3 regions of the uncultured Idiomarina sp. genome follow, and region 3 is predicted to be linked to each of the others. Evidence: predicted binding sites of a transcription regulator. Region 3 holds the regulator's gene; each other region holds the start of a gene.
What was found. The regulator MetJ, encoded in region 3, represses methionine synthesis genes. The targets are predictions, from matches to a motif close to TAGACGTCTAGACGTCTA.

Region 1: a site for MetJ is predicted at 2,881-2,898, ahead of msrA (peptide-methionine (S)-S-oxide reductase MsrA). Genes of this name have one in related genera too.
Region 2: a site for MetJ is predicted at 2,805-2,822, ahead of metK (methionine adenosyltransferase). Genes of this name have one in related genera too.

What each region holds. Positions count from the first base shown of each region.
Region 1 is NZ_CAXGLS010000002.1:68,086-72,834, reverse strand. Features, by position in the region: gene ABNS04_RS01125 (RodZ domain-containing protein) at 1-593, opposite strand, end outside; gene ABNS04_RS01120 (tetratricopeptide repeat protein) at 642-1,052, opposite strand; gene ABNS04_RS01115 (bifunctional tRNA (adenosine(37)-C2)-methyltransferase TrmG/ribosomal RNA large subunit methyltransferase RlmN) at 1,102-2,238, opposite strand; gene ndk (nucleoside-diphosphate kinase) at 2,318-2,749, opposite strand; gene msrA (peptide-methionine (S)-S-oxide reductase MsrA) at 2,914-3,462, shown strand; gene ABNS04_RS01100 (IscS subfamily cysteine desulfurase) at 3,448-4,599, opposite strand; gene iscR (Fe-S cluster assembly transcriptional regulator IscR) at 4,615-4,749, opposite strand, start outside.
Region 2 is NZ_CAXGLS010000001.1:60,854-65,602, reverse strand. Features, by position in the region: gene tkt (transketolase) at 1-1,471, opposite strand, end outside; gene metK (methionine adenosyltransferase) at 1,585-2,730, opposite strand; gene ABNS04_RS00295 (16S rRNA (uracil(1498)-N(3))-methyltransferase) at 2,859-3,608, shown strand; gene gshB (glutathione synthase) at 3,620-4,570, shown strand; gene ABNS04_RS00285 (YqgE/AlgH family protein) at 4,622-4,749, shown strand, end outside.
Region 3 is NZ_CAXGLS010000032.1:8,970-13,718, reverse strand. Features, by position in the region: gene ABNS04_RS08810 (bifunctional aspartate kinase/homoserine dehydrogenase II) at 1-2,306, opposite strand, end outside; gene metJ (met regulon transcriptional regulator MetJ) at 2,481-2,807, shown strand; gene ABNS04_RS08800 (malic enzyme-like NAD(P)-binding protein) at 2,804-4,048, opposite strand; gene rpmE (50S ribosomal protein L31) at 4,302-4,514, opposite strand; gene priA (primosomal protein N') at 4,686-4,749, shown strand, end outside.

The DNA of each region.
Region 1 (4,749 bases), on a different contig from region 3:
GAAGTGGCTTCTTGCGCCTGATTTGATTGACGCAGAGTCGGTGTATCTGTGCTGTCCTCTTGTTGCGCTGAGTCGGTTTGTTCAGTAACCGCTTGTTCGACATCATTGCTCAACTTCGAGAAGCTCAAATCACTGTCTTGCCACCACCAAATTACCAACGCGATGACGACCACAACCACTAGCCAAGTGATCATCATCAATCGGTTATCGCTCTCTTGATGTTTTACTCGACGCGAAAAGCTTTGCATCGGCGTGCTTTCAGGTTCTCGGATATTCAGGGATTTGTAAGCTTCATCAATTTTGCTTTGATCAACACCTAACAATTTGGCGTAAGCACGGAGGTAGCCTTTGACAAAGGTGGTCGTTGAAAAGGTGTCATAGTCATCTGCTTCAATCAGTTCAATGACCTGTAAACGCAAACGTAAACGATCAGCGGCCTCGCGAGGCGTCATCGATTTTGCCTCACGCGCTTCTTTAAGAATGTGTCCCGGACCTGCAATGGGGCGACGTGATTGCTCTTGCGACGACATTAGTTCTTCGTTATTTGAGTCTGCGCTTGAGTTGTTATTTGCAGATGAATTATCGGCAGTCATGATCTTTGGATCGTTCCCTAGTTTAACTAAAGTTGAGCGAATTACATTCTAGTGATGTTGTGCACAGTGATTTTGCTGGCTCGCTTGCGCGCCTAATCGTTGGGCTTGCGCAAATGCACGCTGAGCGGCTTGCTGCTGACCTGATAGACACAGCGCTACGGCATAGTTGTTGTGCAGAACTCCGCTCATAGGTTGCCATGATAATGCTTCTTGGTAAAGTAGCAACGCAGAATTGACACGTTCTTTACGTAAATACCAGTGTCCTAGGGCTAACACAGTGTCTACTCGCTTTGGGTCTGCCAAAAATGCCTGTTTAAAGTGCCGTTCGGCGTGGTCAAGCTGGTTCTGGGCTAAATAAGCCATTCCCGCTCTCAAATGGGCATCCACTACCGTTTCATCAGTGGAAACAGAACAGGCCGTTAAAGCAAATCCTATCGCTCCTAGGATAAACCTATGCATTGAAGTTACTCCTTACTTAGTCACTCAAGGCATAGGTATTCATCACTGTCTAGTCTGACTTAACCTGAATAGCATCACCGCCGCGCTGCGCTTGCTGACGTTTTAGGATACGCTTAGTGCGGTCGATAACATCGCCTACGAGCTGACCGCATGCGGCATCGATATCGTCGCCTCGAGTTTTACGAACCATAACAGTAAAACCATAGTCCATTAATACTTTAGCGAAACGGTCAATGCGCGAATTACTCGAACGACCATAGTCGGAACCTGGGAATGGATTAAACGGAATCAGGTTGATTTTGCTCGGTGTATCTTTAAGCGTACGAGCGAGCTCATGCGCTTGGTCCATCGAGTCGTTTACGTGATCGAGCATGACATACTCAACCGTCACTTTATGCTGAGCTTTTGACTGCTCAACGTATTTACGACTCGACGCTAAAAACTGTTCGATGTTGTACTTTTTGTTAATCGGTACGATTTCATTGCGCAGCTCGTCGTTAGGCGCATGCAACGAAATAGCGAGCATTACATCGATTTGCTCGCGTAGCTTGTCCAATGCCGGTACCACACCTGAGGTACTCAAGGTAACTCGACGTTTAGACAAACCAAAACCGTAATCATCCATCATGAGGTCCATCGCTGGCACCACATTGTTGAGATTGAGCAGCGGTTCGCCCATGCCCATCATGACGACGTTAGTCACAGGTTTGATACCTGTTTTACCATAGGCCCCGAGTAGCTGATTAACACGCCACACCTGACCAATGATTTCCGCTACGTTGAGGTTACGGTTGAAACCTTGTTGGCCCGTTGAGCAGAAAGTGCACTCAAGAGCACAGCCTACCTGTGATGAAACGCACAAGGTGGCGCGGTCACGTTCTGGGATCCAAACAGTTTCAACATCTTGACCATCAAACAATGTCATGACGAATTTAATCGTGCCATCGCTCGATTGCTGCTGCTCGCGAATTTCTGGTGCGCGAATTTCAGCACATTGTTTGAGCTTCTCGCGTAGTCCTTTGTTGAGATTGGTCATCTCATCAAAGTCGTCGACACAAAAGTGATAGAGCCATTTCATGACCTGATCGGCACGGAACGGTTTTTCGCCCATCTCTTTGAAAAAGGCTTTCATTCCATCGCGGTTCAGGTTTAGAAGATTCACTTTTTTATCGATAGCGTTGGTCATAAATTTCCTGTATCTAAAAAGTACCGTGCGCCAAAGGGCGCACGATTTTATTCGTTAAACGATCAGTCTTGCGTAAGACTTATCGAGTACGTGGGCAGATCTCTTCATCGCTGAAGAAGTACGCGATTTCGCGTGCTGCAGTTTCAGCTGCGTCAGAACCATGTACTGCGTTCTCGTCGATAGTTTCAGCATAGTCTGCGCGAAGCGTGCCTGCCAATGCGTCTGCTGGGTTCGTTGCACCCATGATTTCACGGTTTTTCAGGATAGCTTCTTCGCCTTCCAATACTTGAACTACGATTGGACCTGAAGTCATGAATTCAACTAACGCGCCAAAGAAAGGACGCTCGCTGTGCTCTGCATAGAAGCCTTCAGCTTGTTCTTTGCTCAAGTGCATCATTTTTGACGCTACGATACGCAGACCTGCGCTTTCGAAACGATTATAGATTGCGCCGATTAAGTTTTTCGCAACCGCGTCGGGCTTAATAATTGATAAAGTGCGCTCTAAAGCCATCTTTTTTACTCCAAAATGGGTATTTAACCAGAGGTGAAAATTTCCGCGCGAATTATACGTTAGATCTCGGAAAAAATCGAATATCTATTGATTGTTTTTTAACTCGTTCTCAGCTACTATCGAAAAACGTTTAGCCTTATAGACGTCCAAAAGGAGTCCGTCAGATGTCGAATACGACCCAGTTCCAAAAAGCTACCCTAGGCGGTGGATGTTTTTGGTGTATTGAATCCGCATTTAATCAACTTAAAGGCATTGAATCGGCGCAGTCAGGTTACACTGGCGGCACAACCGAGAATCCGACCTACAAACAGGTCTGCAATGGCGATACCGGTCATGCGGAAGTTGTACAGTTAACTTTTGATCCGTCGATTATTAGTTATCGTCAGATTTTGGAAATCTTTTTTACCTTGCACGATCCCACGCAAGTGAATCGTCAAGGTAACGATGTGGGCACACAATACCGCACTTCTATCTTTTATCATGATGACGAGCAACAACAGATCGCGCTTGAACTCATTGATGAACTCGAAAATGATGTGGTGTTTGAAGATCCGATTGTGACAGAAGTTGCACCGCTCGACACCTTCTACAGTGCCGAGGATTACCATGATGATTACTTTAATCGCAATCCGGAGAACCCGTATTGCCAAGCGGTTATTTCACCTAAGCTGGCAAAATTCCGTAAAACCTTCGCTGAATTACTGCGCAGCTAACACGCGATAGGTGTTCAGTACATGGTCCGCGGCATATTCCATTTCCTGCAAGGTGGTGTCGCGGCCCAAACTAAACCTGAGCGATGCATGTGCCAGTTCATCGGATAAACCAATCGCGCGCAGCACATAAGAAGGCTCTACACTCGCGGATGTACAGGCTGACCCTGAAGAAATCGCTAAGTCCTTTAACGACATCAGCAATAACTCACCTTCTACATTAGCAAAGCGTAAATTCATGATATTGGGTACGCGTTGCGATACATCACCATTCAATTTAATGCCAGGCTCCGCTAATAATTTATCGAGAAACAACTGGCTCAACGCACGGTAATGTTCACGATCATCTCCTAAGCGTTGACGGGCAAGCTGCGCCGCTTCGCCTAAACCAACAATCTGATGGGTCGCCAAGGTACCCGAACGCATGCCGCGTTCATGCCCACCCCCATGCATTTCAGCCTCAAGTTGTACTTTAGGTTTACGACGCACATAGAGCGCACCTATTCCTTTTGGCCCATACATTTTGTGTGCCGATATAGAAAGCAAGTCTACACCAAGTTGTTCTACATCAAGTGGCAGTTTACCGGCACTTTGCGCAGCATCGACATGCAGAAGTACGTTGTTTTCCCGACAACATGCACTGATCGCTGGGATATCTTGAATAACACCCAGCTCATTGTTTACATGCATCACACTGACTAATACCGTATCCTCGCGCATCGCTTGTTGTAATGCTTGGCTATCTATCAAGCCGTCTTTATCAACCGATAAAAACGTCACATCAAAACCTTCGCGCTCAAGCTGCAATGCCGGATCAATAACGGCTTTGTGCTCTGTCGCCACCGTAATTAGGTGCTTTCCCTTGTTACGCGCCTGATGCATGACACCTTTTAATGCTAAATTATCCGATTCTGTCGCACCCGAGGTGAAAACGATTTCACGCGGATCGGCGTTGATTAAATCCGCAACTTGATTTCGCGCGATGTCGACTGCCTCTTCCGCCTGCCAACCGAGGCGGTGCGAGCGCGATGCCGGATTGGCAAAAACGCCATCCGCTGTTAAGTACTTCATCATGGCATCTGCGACGGATTTATCCACGGGCGTGGTTGCCGCATAATCAAGATAGATAGGCTGTTTCAAAACAACTCTCCGCTATTACAGCACATTGAGCTCTATTTTCTGGTTGTTGTCACCCACTTGGCGGTTGCCAATTTGGGCCACCTCTTTAGTGGCCATCAGTTCGGCGAGGGTAATGCCGTCCAGAAATTGTGCGATACGATCACTGAGCCC
Region 2 (4,749 bases), on a different contig from region 3:
AATTGAGGTTAGGTGTTAAGCGCAGATTAGCCAATTGCTCAACAGGCTGGTGAGTCGGTCCGTCTTCGCCTAAACCGATTGAGTCGTGGGTGTAAACAAAAATCGAGGGCTGCTTCATTAAGGCGGCCATACGCACTGCGTTGCGCGCATATTCCATAAACATTAAGAAGGTTGCACCGTAAGGCTTGAAGCCACCATGCAGCGTAATTCCATTCATTATCGCCGACATCGCAAACTCACGCACCCCGTAAAACACATAGTTTCCGCTCGCGTCGTCAGCTGTCACACCTTTAGCGCCCTGCCATAAGGTTAGATTAGACCCTGCTAAGTCAGCCGAACCACCAAGCAGTTCAGGTAGCTTTGGACCCACCTCATTCAATACATTTAACGACGCTTTGCGTGTTGCGAGGTTTTCAGGGTTCGCTTGCAATTGTTCAATGTAAGCCTGCAACTCGTTTTCAAAATCGCCAGGCAACTCACCCGCTAAGCGACGTTTAAGCTCTGCAGCAAGTTCTGGGTAAGCTTGTTCATAAGCCGTCCAATGCTTATTCCACGAGGCCTCAATCGCATCACCCTTGTCTTTTGCATCCCACGCTTGATACACATCCTGTGGGACTTCGAAGCGATCATACGACCAATTCAATTGCTTGCGAGCGAGTGCAATTTCGTCATCACCTAATGGCGCGCCGTGGCAACTTTCTTGCCCTTGCTTATTAGGCGAGCCAAAACCAATAACGGTTTTACAAATAATTAATGTCGGGCGCTGCGTTTCGCTACGTGCGCTTTCAATCGCCTGTTTAATGGCATCGGCATCATGTCCATCAACATCACGAATCACATGCCAGTTATATGATTCAAAGCGTTGTGCAGTATCGTCTGTAAACCAGCCTTCGACTTCACCATCAATCGAGATACCGTTATCGTCGTAAAATGCGATGAGCTTGCCTAAGCCAAGTGTACCTGCCAATGAGCAAGCCTCATGAGAAATGCCTTCCATCAAGCAACCATCGCCCAAAAAGGTATAGGTGAAGTGGTCAACTACATTATGTTCATCACGGTTAAACTGTGCCGCCAGAGTTTTTTCCGCTAACGCCATACCGACAGCATTTGCGATGCCTTGACCCAAAGGCCCTGTCGTTGTCTCGATACCCGGCGTATAACCATACTCTGGATGGCCAGGGGTTTTCGAATGTAACTGACGGAATTGCTTAATGTCGTCAATGCTAAGGTCGTAACCTGTTAAATGAAGCAACGAGTAGATGAGCATCGAGCCATGACCGTTGGACAGCACAAAGCGGTCGCGGTCGGCCCAACTGGGGTTATTTGGGTTGTGCTTTAAATAATCTCGCCATAATACTTCAGCGATATCTGCCATGCCCATTGGCGCCCCAGGGTGACCTGAGTTGGCTTGTTGGACGGCATCCATACTTAGAGCACGGATAGCGTTGGCGAGATGACGACGTTCAGACATGAAAAACCCCCGATTGGTGACACGCAATTAGATGAACCATAGTTGGTGCGCGTATTGTCCACAATTCGGGGGCTTCAAGCAAATTTATGGGCGAAAAATTCAACACCCGTAAATTAGATATCCTGCTTTAATGCATCGGCTTTATCAGTTTTTTCCCATGGAAATTCCTCTCGCCCAAAGTGCCCGTAGGTCGACGTAGCACGATAAATAGGCCGTTCCAGATCAAGCATCTGAATTAAACCGTAAGGACGCAAGTCAAAATGACGGCGTACTAGCGCTATCAACTTCTCTTCACTGTGTTGCGAAGTACCAAAGGTATCAATACTGATTGATGTTGGCTCAGCAACGCCAATTGCATATGACACCTGAATTTCGCAGCGTTCCGCCAGGCCTGCGGCAACGAGGTTTTTCGCCACGTAACGTGCCGCGTATGCGGCGCTGCGGTCAACCTTCGATGGATCTTTGCCCGAGAACGCGCCGCCACCGTGACGCGCCATGCCACCGTAGGTATCCACAATAATTTTGCGCCCCGTCAAACCGCAGTCACCCATCGGGCCGCCAATCACGAATCGGCCGGTTGGGTTAATGTGGAACTTAGTATCATGGCTAACCCATTGCTCGGGGAGTACTGGCTTAATGACTTCTTCCATCACGGCTTCACGCAATGTGGCTTGGTCAATATCTTCACGGTGTTGGGTCGAAAGCACTACCGTATCAATTGCCACCGGTTTACCATTCTCGTAAACAAACGTCAGCTGGCTTTTGGCATCAGGACGTAACCAATCGAGCGTGCCATTTTTACGCATCTCTGACTGACGCTGAACAATGCGGTGCGCATAGGTAATGGGGGCTGGCATTAATACCGAGGTTTCATTAGATGCATAGCCAAACATCAAACCCTGGTCACCCGCGCCTTGCGCTTCAGGCGATTCACGATCTACGCCTTGATTAATATCTTGGCTCTGCTTACCAATCGCGTTTAGTACCGCGCAAGAGTTGGCATCAAAACCCATGTCCGAATGTGTGTAACCGACATCACGGATGGCTTGACGGGTTAAATCTTCAATATCGACCCAAGCTGAAGTGGATATTTCCCCGCCCACTAATACCATGCCAGTTTTGACATAGGTTTCACACGCCACACGGGCGCGGATATCTTTTGCTAAAATTGCATCCAGTACGGCATCAGAAATCTGGTCCGCAATTTTATCAGGATGGCCCTCTGAAACCGATTCAGAAGTAAATAGGTGACGTGACATATGCCTACCATTCCTTTATTTTGATTAAAATAACTAGTACTGACGGCGTAATTTAACCGATCAATAAAAAAATTTCTACTTCTAGACGTCCAAAAGTCTGTTCATAGATAAGGATTCAATTAAGTCGTATGAGAGTTCCACGCATTTTTCATCCCGAGCCACTCATGGTCAACAGCACCGTATCGCTCAGTGATGACGCCTTTCAACACACCATCAAAGTGCTTCGCATGCAAGAAGGTCAGGCGCTTGAGTTGTTTTGTAACGATGAGTTTAATTACCCAGCAGTACTCACTTCAGTCGCCAAGAAAAGCGCGCAAGTTGAAATTATTGGTGCCCAACTCAACAACACCGAGTCTCCTCTATTCGTTCACCTAGGTCAGGTCGTTTCGCGCGGAGACAGGATGGATTTCGCCCTACAGAAATCAGTGGAACTCGGTGTTAATGCCATCACTCCGCTGTTCAGCGAGCGCTGCGGTGTAAAATTAAACGGTGATCGACTTGAGAAGAAACAACAACAATGGCAGAAAATTGTCATTTCTGCTTGTGAGCAATCCGGTCGCAGTCATGTCCCTACCGTGCTTCCCGCGGTGTCAGTGGATGACTTTGTACAGACACCTTTTGACGGTTTACGCTTAACTCTCGATCCCTATGCGCAGGTACCTCTCAATCAGATTCAAGGCGCTCGCACAGCCCAACGCATCCAATTGATCATTGGTCCTGAAGGAGGCTTCACTGATATTGAGGTAGAGCACGCGCGTAACAACAGCTTTAAACCGATTCGTTTAGGACCACGTATTCTGCGAACAGAAACCGCTGCGATGACTGCTTTAGCAGCCATACAGTATGAATTTGGTGATCTCAACGCCAGCAACGAATAAGGAAGATACCCATGAAGTTAGCCATGATTATGGATCCCATTGCGCAGGTAAAAACGGAAAAAGATACCAGTTTCCGACTGTTGCTCGAAGCACAGGCGCGCGGTTACCAAAGTTACTATATTGAAATGGCCGACCTGCTCATTGACTCAGGTCGACCTTACGCTATGGCACGCAAAGTCACCGTCAAAGATCAAAAAACGGACTTTTATCAGTTGGGCGATGTCGAGAAGCTGCCATTAGGTGAGTTCGATGTCATCATGATGCGCAAAGATCCGCCCTTCGATAGCCAGTTTCTTTATGCGACTCATATTTTTGATTTAGCTGAGGCGGAAGGTGCGCTTGTCGTTAATAATCCGCAAAGCCTGCGAGATTGTAATGAAAAGCTTTATACCAGCTGGTTTCCTGAGTTTATCACCGACAGCCTAGTATCAGCCAATGCTGAGCAGCTTAAGGCGTTTCACAAAAAGCACGGTACCGTCATTCTTAAGCCGCTCGACGGAATGGGTGGCGCGTCGATATTTAAAGTTAACGAAGACGGTGCGAATTTAGGTGTCATCATCGAAACATTGACCGAAAAAGGTCAACGTTATGCTATGGCACAAAAATATCTGCCAGAGATCAAGGACGGCGATAAGCGTATACTGATTATTAATGGCGAACCGGTACCTTACGCATTGGCACGAATTCCGTCTGCAGGAGAAACTCGAGGTAACTTAGCGGCCGGTGGCAGCGGACGACCGCAACCTTTGAGCGAGAGTGACGAACGCATCGCGCGTGCCATCGGCCCCACACTTAAACAAAAAGGTTTATACCTCGTTGGTCTCGATGTCATTGGCGAACGTATTACAGAAATCAATGTGACCAGTCCAACATGCATGCGAGAAATCGAAAACGCCTACGACATCAATATCGCGGCGCAACTCTTCGCAGCTATCGAGCAGGATCTAAAGCAACGCCGTTGAAATTACTGAATAAGCCCCGATATAAGTCGTATCGTGAGTGAGGAGTGCTTTATGGAAAGCTTACAAAACCATTTTTTAATTGCAACACCGAGCATGAATGACCCGCTGTTTCGTCGCAGTGTGACTTATATCTGCGAACACAACGAAGACGGTGCGATGGGGCTGATCATTAATCAACC
Region 3 (4,749 bases):
AAGATATTCTCGCCAGGGATCAGGTTGGCCAGCATATCGCCTGCTGGAATATATTCGACACCTATTTTCGCACTGACCCGCCCTTCTTCAGAGACCGAGAAGCTGGCGAGTAAGCGCGGCACATTACCGTCTTTGGCTGCTTCCTTAAGCATGGTATCCATTGGCTCGTCTAACTCGTGAGCTCGTTGTAAAAACTCACTGGCAGAGATATCGCGAAGACTTTCAGGCACCAAACTGCTCACGCTGATATCTTCCCAATCAAGTTTAAGACCAATTTCGCGAGCTAAGATTAATAGCTTACGTACCAGATCCTGACAGGATAAATCCTCACGTGGGTCGGGCTCTGAATAGCCACGCTTTTTAGCTTCTAATACTAAATCACTGAATTTAACACCGTCCGTGAAGTTCTCGAATAGCCAAGACATGGTGCCGGAAAAAATCCCCGAAATGCTACGAATTTCATCGCCGGAGCCCCGTAAATCGTTAATCGCGTAGTTAAGTGGCAATCCTGCACCGACCGTGGTGTTATAAAGCCACTCACGTTTATACTCATGCTGGATCGTGCGAATTTCACGGTATAAAGATTCCTCAGCTGAGCCAGCGCGCTTATTCGCACTAATAATGTGCAATCCATTGGCAAATAAGCTGGGATAGAGTTGCGCAACGGCTTTAGCATCGGTTAGGTCAATCATAACCAATTCATCGTAAGGTGCATTGGGCAACTCTCGAAGCAGCTCGGTTAGTACGTAAGGGCGTGATAAACGGTCAAACCCTGCTTGCCACTCATTCAATTCGACGCCACTATAGTCAAGCCAGAGCTTCTTAGAGTTGGCGATACCTATTACTCGGACATCCATTACTTGGTTAATGCGGTCGCGCTGTTGACGGAATAAGTCCAACCAAGCTGTACCAATGTTACCGCGACCAATGACTAGCACGCCTAAGCTGCGGCGATAGTTAAATAACTGGCTATGAAGCCGATTGAGTAAACGGTTATCAAGCTTTTGTTCTAATATGGCGACCGCAGAACACCCGTCTTCGCTGACCGCAAAGCGACGCACCTTCTGTTCGCCTAACTGTAGTTTGAAGGTATTATATTGATCCGTCTCTTGAATGCGATTACCAACCAGTGCCACCATTGAATAGCCGTGGATTTGCGTGACCGCATTACCCGCATTGATGCGGTCGAGCCAGTGGCTGATGTAGTTCAAGTGGTTTTGGTGGAAAACCAAGTATTGTTGATGTTTTTCGGGTTCGGTCCAGCTTACCAATGGCGTTAAATCCAGCGCGTCAAGTTGTTTGACGAGCTCGCGGTCGTTGAGTTCGACCTTAAACAATACAACTTCGGACAAAGATGTGAATACTTTACCCTTAGGTTCTGTATGTTCGAAATTGCCAATACGGGTCTGCTGATTTTCAACTTTTAGGCTTGAGCGCACCGAAATGACCATACGATCGCGGTCAACAGGTTGGAATGTGCGAGGGTGTAGCACCGGGCTGCCTAATCGAGCCAGCTCTTCTGCTTCGCTCCAATCTAAGGTCGACAAACTGACGACACGTTCTATCTTACGCGGATCGGCTGAATAAACACCGGCGACGTCTTTCCAAATAGTGACTTGCTTTGAATTAAGTAAGCTACCAACCAAAGTCGCAGAATAGTCACTGCCGTTACGACCTAGTGTGAGGCTCTCACCGTTTAAACCGCGTGCAATAAAGCCTGTAACAATAAATCGTGTGCCGGGAAAAGGTGCTACGCGATTTAATAAATTATGGCGCGACTCTAACTCCTGAATAACGGGCTCAGGGGCGTCTTCAGCCTTTAGGAAGTCACGTGCATCAATATGGTCTGCTTTAGTACCTTGTTTCCTTAATAATGCCGCAAGGAGTCGAGCTGACCAAAGTTCACCGTAAGACAGCAGTTCTGCTTCGTGTTCGATAATTTCTTTACCCGCAACGAAGTCGCGGAAGCGTTGAAAATCCACAGTCGACTGCTCAAGGATAGGTGCCGCAAACTCGCTACCGAGAAGTTCGTGGATTAATCCTTGTTGGAACCGCTCCAGTTGGTCGAGTAAAATATCAGCCGTATCGCCAGACTCCTTTTGAGCTTTAATAATTGCTAAAATACGGTTAGTGGTATCACCCGCCGCCGAGACCACCACAACATCGCTTGCGCCTGCATATTCGGTTACAATGCGTGCCACGCGACGATAACAAAAAGCGTCAGCCAAACTACTGCCGCCAAACTTATGCACTTGAACGTTATCGGCTACCGTCCGAATCTGATCTAAGCTCGGCTCTGCGGTCATTGGCGATACCTCTCAAATAAATGAATTAACTGATGTAATGACTAAGGCTAAAACATCAAACGCCAAATGTCAGCAAATTTTAGCCATCTAGACGGATAAAATTTGACCTTCATCTGGGATTGAGTAAAATTCAATATAACTTATATGGTTTTTGACTAAGGCAGGACTCTCACGATGAAGTGGAATGGTGATTATATCTACCCCTATGCAGAGCACGGGCGTAAAAGCGAACAGGTAAAAAAGGTAACCGTATCAATACCGACTCGCGTGCTTAAAGTACTCACCGATGAGCGAACTCGCCGTCAAGTTAAGAACTTACGTCATGCTACGAACAGCGAACTACTCTGCGAAGCCTTTTTACACGCTTTTACGGGCCAACCGTTGCCGACGGATACCGATTTAGAAAAGACCAATCCAAATAAAATACCTAAGGCAGTACGCGAAGAATTAGAAGCACGAGGGCTTCCAATTCCTGCAGATGATGAACTCGATACGCCTTAATCTTGCATATAGTTTTCAGGTAGCGGGATTTTGGCAACACCAGAATCGACCGCTGCCTCTGCCACTGCCTTAGCTACGCGCTGACACAAGCGAGGGTCCATGGGTTTAGGAATGATGTAATCAGCGCCGAAAGTGAGTTCATCAATACCGGCTGCTTTTTTGACCTCATCAGGCACTTCCTCTTTTGCGAGCTGGCGGATGGCTTCAACCGCTGCAATTTTCATCTCATCGTTAATTGCGGTTGCACGCACATCTAAAGCGCCGCGAAACATGAACGGAAAGCACAACACATTGTTGACTTGGTTAGGGTAGTCAGAACGACCTGTGCCGATAATAATGTCGTCGCGAGTTTGCTGAGCTAATTCGGGCTTAATTTCTGGATCCGGGTTAGAGCAAGCGAACACGATCGGCTTATCAGCCATCAGTTTAAGCGTTTCTGGCGAGAGTAGGTCAGGTCCCGAAACACCGAGAAACAGGTCGGCCCCTTCAATGACTTCTTCGAGCGTCCGTTTGTCAGTGTTGTTTGCGAAGAGCGCTTTATATTCGTTGAGATCCTCGCGGCGAGTATGGATGACACCTTTGGAATCCAACATGTAAATATGTTCGCGTTGCGCACCACATTTGATAAGTAGCTCCATACAGGCGATGGCGGCGGCCCCCGCACCCATGCAAACAATATGGGCATCTTTAAGGGACTTACCTTGGATTTCAAGTGCATTCAACATGCCTGCAGCGGTCACAATAGCCGTGCCGTGTTGGTCATCATGAAACACAGGTACGTTACATTTTTCAATAAGCGCTTGCTCGATTTCGAAACACTCAGGCGCCTTGATATCCTCAAGATTAATACCACCAAATGTGTCGGCTATATTCGCCACTGTATTAATGAAATCTTGAGTAGTGCGATGGGAGACTTCAATATCGATGGAGTCTAATCCTGCAAACCGCTTAAATAACAGTGCTTTCCCTTCCATCACGGGCTTTGATGCCAGCGGCCCCAAGTTACCCAAACCAAGAATCGCGGTACCATTAGAAATAACAGCGACCATATTGCCTTTCGCCGTATATTTATAGGCATTGTCGGGATCTTCAGCTATGGCTCTCACTGGTTCCGCAACACCCGGACTGTAGGCAAGCGCTAAGTCTTTCGCAGAGTCAGCTGGCTTGGTGAGTTCAACTGAAATCTTACCTGGTGTGGGGTATTGGTGATAATCCAACGCTTTTTGGCGGAAATCTGACATTTAGGCAACCTGAAAAAATGAATAAAGGATGATGTATTAGGATAAAGGCAATTAGGAAAATAACAAATCTTACCTGCTTATGTGGACTCACTCAGATCATGCTAACTTTTGATGTGTTTAAAAACACACCAGTCAACTTTTCTTTAACAATGGTGTCTCTGAGCAGAGTAGATATGAAAAAAGGCGCCATTTGGCGCCTTTTTTGTAAAAATGGGCTGAAAAGCTCATTTTTATACGTTTTGCGTACCGGCAATTATTTTTTGCCCAAAGTACCAAAACGTTTCTTGAATTTGTCGACACGACCACCTGTGTCCATTACACGTTGCTTACCAGTGTAGAATGGGTGGCACTCTGAACATACGTCGATGTGTAGATCTTCTACGCGAGTAGAGCGAGTTTCAAATTCGTTACCGCACGAGCAAGTTACTTTGATTGCTTCGTACTTAGGATGAATACCTTGTTTCATGGGAATACCTCGAGTTAGGCCACATCGCTATCCAGTCGCCTCGTCTGCGCAGGACACCATGTGTAAAAAAACAACAATGTTTAAGAGCGCGGCATTTTATGCGATCTTCACTGATCATTCAAGAGGCTTATTACGCTTGTTTTATCGCTCATTGCGTTTCAGAATAGCGCTATGATAGACAGCCCTCACTACATTGAAGTGGCGTTACCGTTGCCGTTGCGGCGCAGCTTCACTT